2 regions of the Streptomyces sp. NPDC004658 genome follow, and region 2 is predicted to be linked to the other one. Evidence: riboswitches for the same ligand, from Rfam matches in the RefSeq annotation. Region 2 holds a riboswitch; the other holds the start of a gene.

Region 1 (3,662 bases), on a different contig from region 2:
GGCCAAGGAGGCCTGGCGGGACGCCTTGCTGGAGCGCGGCATCCTGCCCTTCCTCCGGGAGGCACTCAGCGAGCCCGGCCCGCCCGCGGCGCATCCGCCGACCCCGCCCGCACCGACCGGCCGCATCCCGCGCCTCGGCTACGACCGCCCCGGCTTCACCAGCCCCGAGGACGGCACCGGGACCGGCCGCCCGAGCTTCACCAGCCCCGACTACACGAGCCCGGACTTCGGCGGCCCGGAACACCGGCCCGAGTGACCCGAGCGGCCCACCGGTCCGCCGCCGTCACCCCGGCCGGCCGCGCACCCCACGGCGCCCGTCGCACCAGCCGGCCGCCATCGGACCGGCCGGCGCGACGAGTTCCGCATGCGTCGTTCAGTCGGCGATCGGCAGGTACACCCGGTTGCCGGCCGCCGCGAACTCCTTCGACTTCTGGGCCATGCCCTCCTCGATCTCGGCCCGGCTGCCGCCGTGCTCACGCCGGATGTCCTGCGAGATCTTCATGCTGCAGAACTTCGGGCCGCACATGGAGCAGAAGTGCGCCGTCTTGGCGGGCTCCGCAGGCAGCGTCTCGTCGTGGAACTCCCGAGCCGTGTCCGGGTCCAGCGCGAGGTTGAACTGGTCCTCCCACCGGAACTCGAAGCGAGCGTCGGACAGGGCGTCGTCCCACTCCTGCGCTCCGGGATGCCCCTTGGCGAGGTCCGCCGCGTGTGCGGCGATCTTGTAGGTGATGACGCCGGTCTTGACGTCGTCCCGGTTGGGCAGGCCCAGGTGCTCCTTGGGCGTGACGTAGCAGAGCATCGCCGTGCCCCACCAGGCGATCATCGCGGCGCCGATGCCGGAGGTGATGTGGTCGTACGCCGGCGCGACGTCCGTGGTCAGCGGGCCGAGCGTATAGAACGGAGCTTCATCGCAGATCTCCTGCTGAAGGTCGATGTTCTCCTTGATCTTGTGCATCGGGACGTGCCCCGGGCCCTCGATCATGGTCTGTACGTTGAAACGCCTGGCGATCCTGTTGAGTTCCCCGAGCGTCCTCAACTCCGCGAACTGTGCCTCGTCGTTGGCGTCCGCGATGGAGCCCGGCCGCAGGCCGTCGCCCAGCGAGTACGTGACGTCGTAGGCGGCGAGGATCTCGCACAGTTCCTCGAAGTTCTCGTACAGGAACGACTCCTTGTGGTGCGCCAGGCACCACGCGGCCATGATCGAACCGCCGCGGGAGACGATGCCGGTCTTGCGGTTGGCGGTGAGCGGGACGTACGGCAGCCGGACGCCCGCGTGGACCGTCATGTAGTCCACGCCCTGCTCGGCCTGCTCGATGACGGTGTCCTTGTAGATCTCCCAGGTCAGTTCCTCGGCCTTGCCGTCGACCTTCTCCAGGGCCTGGTAGAGCGGCACCGTGCCGATGGGGACGGGGGAGTTGCGCAGGACCCACTCGCGGGTGGTGTGGATGTTGCGGCCGGTGGACAGGTCCATGACCGTGTCGGCGCCCCAGCGGGTCGCCCAGGTCATCTTCTCCACCTCCTCCTCGATGGAGGAGGTCACCGCCGAGTTGCCGATGTTGGCGTTCACCTTCACCAGGAACCGCTTGCCGATGATCATCGGCTCGATCTCCGGGTGGTTGACGTTGGCCGGCAGCACGGCCCGGCCCGCCGCGATCTCCTCGCGGACCACCTCAGGGGACACGTTCTCCCGAAGGGCCACGAACTCCATCTCGGGCGTGATCTCGCCCCGGCGGGCGTACGCCAGCTGCGTCACCGCCTGGCCGTTGCGGCCCCGCCGCGGCTGACGCGGGCGTCCGGGGAAGACCGCGTCGAGGTTCCGCAGCCCGCCGCGCGGCGAGGTGTGCTTGATCCCGTCGTCCTCGGGACGGACCGGCCGACCCGCGTACTCCTCTGTGTCACCGCGCGCGATGATCCAGTTCTCCCGCAGTGGCGGCAGACCGCGGCGGACGTCCGTGTCGACGAGTGGATCGGTGTACGGGCCCGACGTGTCGTACAGCGTGACCGACTGCCCGTTGGTGAGGTGCACCTGACGGACCGGCACGCGCAGATCGGGGCGTGAGCCCTCGACGTACGCCTTGTGCCAGCCGATGGACTTCCCGGCCTCCTGGGACTTCTCGTCCTGGATGGAGGCAGGCGTGCGTGTGTCCTTGTTGGCCATGAGACCTACTCCCTACGCCGGCATTACCCGGTAACAGGTTCAGCGGTCGACGCAGCGGTTTCCGTCTGCCGACATTTCCTGTGGAACACCTCTTGTTCCACGTGAAACATCGCGTGTACGGAGGTCAGCGCCCTCTCAGCCCGGTGCTCCGAGCTCCCGCGTGTGCAAAGGTGCCTCCACGCTAGCGTCATGTGTGGCGCGGTGAACAGTGGGCCCCCACCGTTCTTGCGATGATCGGGCGGTGACCAGGATCGAGCAGTACCCCTACCAGCCGCCCGAGCCGCCCCGCCGGGACGACCCGGAACAGGGCGACGGACACGGCCACCGTCCACACAGCCACGATCACTCGGACGGCAACAGCCACTCGCACGGCCACAGTCACAGTCACGGCCCCGCGGCGCCCGTCTCCCAGCACCTGCGCAAGGTCATCGCGGCGATCCTGGTCCCCTTCACCGCTGCGGTCCTGGTCGGCCTCGTGGTGCTCTGGCCCGGGCAGGCCCCCTCCCATAAACGCACCGGCGTCGGCTTCGACCGGCAGACCCAGCAGGCGACGGTCACCCGGGTCGTCGAGGTCAGCTGCAAGTCGGTGAACGCGTCCGGCAGCAGCCCGACCGGCGCCACCTCCACCGCGCAGGGCGCGTCGGCGGAGGCGAAGGCCAACGAACGGTGCAAGAAGGCCACCATCCGGGTCGACACCGGCAAGGACAAGGGCCGTACCTTCACCGAGGTCGTGCAGCCGGACCAGTCACGACAGCTGGACCAGGGCGAGAAGGTCGTGGTCGCCTACGAGCCCTCCGCCCCCAAGGATCTGCAGTACTCGGTGACCGATGTGAACCGGAAGTTCCCCATGGCACTGCTCGCGGGGATCTTCGCGGTCGCCGTCGTGGTGGTGGGCCGGCTCCGCGGCGTCATGGCGCTGGTCGCCCTGGCCGTGAGCTTCCTGGTCCTGACGCTGTTCATCCTGCCGGCGATCCTGGAGGGTGCGAACCCGCTGCTGGTGGCCGTGGTCGGTTCGAGCGCCATCATGCTGATCGCCCTGTACATGTGCCACGGTCTGTCGGCGCGTACGTCGGTGGCGGTGCTCGGCACGCTGATCTCACTCTGCCTGATCGGCGTGCTCGGCTCGCTGTTCATCGGCTGGGCCGCCCTGACCGGCAACACGGACGACAGCACCGGCCTGATCCACGGCCTGTATCCGTCGATCGACATGAGCGGTCTGCTGCTGGCCGGCGTCATCATCGGCTCGCTCGGCGTCCTGGACGACGTGACGGTGACGCAGACCTCGGCCGTCTGGGAGCTGCACGAGGCCAACCCGTCGATGGGCTGGCGGGGACTGTACCGGGCGGGCATCCGCATCGGCCGCGACCACATCGCATCCGTGGTCAACACCCTCGTGCTCGCCTACGCCGGTGCCGCACTGCCGCTCCTTCTGCTGTTCTCGATCGCGCAGAGCAGCGTCGGCACCGTGGCCAACAGCGAGCTGGTGGCCGAGGAGATCGTGCGC
Region 2 (3,662 bases):
CCTCCCGTGCCCATGATCAGCCGGGAGGAGAAGGTCAGGTCACCGAGGACCAGGGGATCGTCGGCCATGGCTCAGCCTCCCTGCACGGCGGTGAGGACTTCGACCCGGTCGCCGTCGGCGAGGGCGGTCGTCGCCCACTGCGCGCGCGGGACGACGGTCTCGTTGACGGCGGCGGCCACCCCGCGCGGGGCGGCGGTGAGGGTCCGGACGAGGGTGTCGAGGGCGGTGCCCGGGGCGATCTCCCGGCGCTCCCCGTTGACGGAAATCATGACCGGGCCGTTCATGCGGGCTGCTCCAGCTCTTCCATCGTCTCCTCGGATGCGGTGTCCTCGCCGGGCGCCGCGTTCTCCCCCGGCGCGCCGAAGCGCCGCGGCGTGAACGGGCGGGCCTCCTCGGGAAGCTCACCGGTGACCAGGGCGTGCGCCAGTACGTCCCCGGTGACCGGGGTGAGCAGCACGCCGTTGCGGTGGTGCCCGGTGGCCAGCAGCAGCCCGGCCAGCCCGGACGGGCCGAGCAGCGGCGCGTTGTCGGGGGAGCCGGGGCGCAGCCCGGCCCGGGTCTCGGTGAGCGGCAGCTCGGTGATGCCGGGCACCAGCTCGTGCGCGTCGCGCAGCAGCTCGTACACGCCCCCGGCCGTGACGGTCGTGTCCCAGCCCAGCTCCTCGCTGGTGGCACCGACGACCAGTTCGCCGTTCTCCCGGGGCACCAGGTACACCTGGCCGCCCCGCACCACGGCCCGCACGGTCCGGCTCAGGAACGGCGCGTAGCGGCGCGGCACGGTCAGCCGCAGCACCTGTCCCTTCACCGGCCGCACCGGAGGCAGCAGCTCGTCCGGCACGCCCGCGAGGCGTCCGCTCAGGCTGCCGGCCGCGAGCACCACCCGGTCCGCGCGCAGCGCGGTGCCGTCCGCCGTGGTGACCCCGGCGGCCCGCTCCCGCACCACGTCCAGCCGCTGCGCCCACGCGCGGTGGAACACCACACCGGCCCGCTCGCACGCGTCCACCAGGGCCGCCGCCAGCCGGCGCGGGTCGATCTGGTGGTCGCCGTCGACCCGCAGCCCGCCCCGCACCCCGGGCGCCAGCATCGGTTCCAGGCGCCGGCACTCCCGCCCCGACAGCCACTCCGAGTCGAGGCCCGAGCGCTGCTGGAGCGCGTGCAGTTCGCGCAGGTGGGCACGGTCGTCGGCGTCCAGGGCGACGGCGAGGGTGCCGCAGCGGCGGTAGCCGAGGTCACGGCCGGTCAGTTCGGTCAGCTCGGCCGCGAAGGCCGGGTAGCGGCGGGCCGATTCCAGGTTCAGGGCGAGCAGGGTCTCCTCGCCGTAGTGCAGTTCGGTGACCGCGGCCAGCATCCCGGCCGCAACCCGCGCGGCCCCGCCGCCGGGTTCGGGGTCCACGACAACCGTGGCGAGCCCGCGCTGCGCCGCGCGCCAGGCCGTGACCAGGCCGATGATCCCGCCCCCGATGACGAGGACGTCGGACGTACGTGACGACATGGGCGTCCAGCCCCTCCCTTCGCCGGCATGACCCGGATCAGGTTCGTACGGTCGGAGGCCGCCAGCCTCCCTCTCAGCCCGGTGCGTCCGGGCTCCCGCGAGTGCTTGTACGGTGGCAACCCTAGCCCGCCGCCCTCCTCACCCGTAAGGGAGCCCCGTTCCATGGCCCGATCGCTCGACGGACTGATCCTCGCCCCCGTGGCGGACCAAGCCCCAGGTCAGGTGGGTACCCGCACGCGGTTCGCGTACCACGAGAAGGACGGCGAGATCTGGGCCGAGTACGCGGGCGGCGATATCGTGCGCGGCCATCTGGTCGGCACCCGCGAGGGCGACCGGCTGGACTTCCGGTACGTGCAGCTCAAGACCGACGGGACGACCTCCTCGGGGCACTGCGTGTCCACGGTCGCCGAGCTGCCCGACGGGCGGGTACGCCTGGACGAGACCTGGGAGTGGGAGTCCCGGGCCGGCTCCGGCACGAGCGTGGTCGAGCAGGTCACCGAGCACGCCCCCTGACTGACGGATCGTCAATTGTCTATGGTGATCGGGTGAGCGAGCAGACAGCGCAAGAGGGCACGGCACCGGAGCGGCGCGTGGTCGTCGTCGGCGCGGGCATGGCCGGGGTGCAGACCGCGGTCGCCCTGCGGGAGCAGGGCTTCCGGGGCGACGTGACCATCATCGGCGCCGAACCGCACCAGCCGTACGACCGGCCGCCGCTGTCGAAGGCGGTCCTGCTCGGCAAGGCCGAGGGCTCCGCCTTCGAGGTCGACTTCGAGTCCCTCGGGGTCGAGCTGCGGCTCGGCTGCGAGGTGTACGGCGCGCGCCCCGCCGAACACGAGCTGGACACCGAGACGGGGCCCGTGCCGTACGACGTCCTGGTCGTCGCCACCGGTGCCGAACCGGTCCGGCTGCCCGGCACCGAGGGCGTGCCCGGCGTGCACCTGCTGCGCACCCTGGACGACGCCGAACGGCTGCGCCCCGTGCTCGCCCGGCAGCACGACATCGTCGTCGTGGGCGCCGGCTGGATCGGCGCCGAGTTCGCGACCGCCGCCCGGGAGGCCGGCTGCGCGGTGACCGTCGTGGAGGCGGCCGGCCATCCGCTCGCCGGCGCCCTGCCCGCCGAGGTCGCCGCACCCATGGCCGCCTGGTACGCCGAGGCGGGCGTGGAGCTGCGCACCCACGCGCGCGTGGAGCGCGTCGAACCCGGCGAGGTGGTGCTCGCCGACGGCACCCGGCTGCCCGCGGGCGCCGTCGTCGTCGGCATCGGCGCCCGCCCCGCCACCGGCTGGCTGGCCGGCTCCGGCATCGAGCTGGGGGCGCACGGCGAGGTCCTCACCGACGACCGCCTGTGCACCTCCGCGCCCGACGTGTACGCCGTCGGCGACTGCGCCTCCTTCCCGTCGGCGCGCTACGGCGAGCGGCTCCTCGTCCACCACTGGGACAACGCCCTCCAGGGGCCGCGCACGGTCGCCGCGAACATCCTCGGCGAGACCCCCGCGGTCTACGACCCGGTGCCGTACTTCTGGTCCGAGCAGTTCGGCCGGTTCGTCCAGTACGCCGGCCATCACACCGCGGCGGACCGCCTGCTCTGGCGCGGCGACCCGGCAGGGCCGTCCTGGACGGTCTGCTGGCTCCGCGAGAACCGCCTGGTGGCCCTCCTGGCCGTCGGCCGCCCCCGCGACCTGGCCCAGGGCCGCCGCCTCATCGAGGCCGGCCGGCAGATGGATCCGCAAGCCCTGACCGACCCGGCGCGGCCGCTGAAGAACGCCACGGCGTAGCACATCCTCCCGCCGGGACCTGCACGGCCCGGCACATCCTCCCACCTGGACCTGCCTGGCTTCCGACTGTCGGTGGGGGATGGCAGGCTAGGAAGCGTGACCGAGATTGACGCAAAGATCGATGCTCTCGTCCCCGCCTGGCTCACCCTGCCCGACATCGCCGACATGCTCGGTGTCGAGGTGACGCGTGTCCGGCAGCTGGTCAAGGAGGGCCAGCTCATCGCCGTACGCCGTGGTGAGAACAGGGCGCTGCACGTCCCCGCCGCCTTCATCGACGGGGACAAGGTCGTCAAGGGCCTGTCCGGGACCCTGACGCTCCTGCGGGACGACGGCTTCACGGTCGAAGAGATGATCGAGTGGCTCTTCACCCCCGACCCGACCCTGCCCGGCACCCC

What was found. A riboswitch is a leader RNA that binds a small molecule or an ion and turns the genes downstream of it on or off. The one in region 2 is predicted to bind thiamine pyrophosphate.
Region 1: linked by a shared signal. The riboswitch ahead of thiC (phosphomethylpyrimidine synthase ThiC) and the one ahead of thiO (glycine oxidase ThiO) in region 2 are both predicted to bind thiamine pyrophosphate.

Annotation. Positions count from the first base shown of each region.
Region 1 covers NZ_JBEXKG010000001.1:42,662-46,323, forward strand. Annotated here, with positions in the region: gene ABZV94_RS00190 (hypothetical protein) at 1-256, shown strand, start outside; gene thiC (phosphomethylpyrimidine synthase ThiC) at 374-2,158, opposite strand; TPP riboswitch at 2,151-2,328, opposite strand; gene ABZV94_RS00200 (YibE/F family protein) at 2,400-3,662, shown strand, end outside.
Region 2 covers NZ_JBEXKG010000050.1:11,881-15,542, reverse strand. Annotated here, with positions in the region: gene ABZV94_RS19170 (thiazole synthase) at 1-68, opposite strand, end outside; gene thiS (sulfur carrier protein ThiS) at 72-284, opposite strand; gene thiO (glycine oxidase ThiO) at 281-1,492, opposite strand; TPP riboswitch at 1,490-1,601, opposite strand; gene ABZV94_RS19155 (hypothetical protein) at 1,655-2,005, shown strand; gene ABZV94_RS19150 (FAD-dependent oxidoreductase) at 2,038-3,267, shown strand; gene ABZV94_RS19145 (Rv2175c family DNA-binding protein) at 3,364-3,662, shown strand, end outside.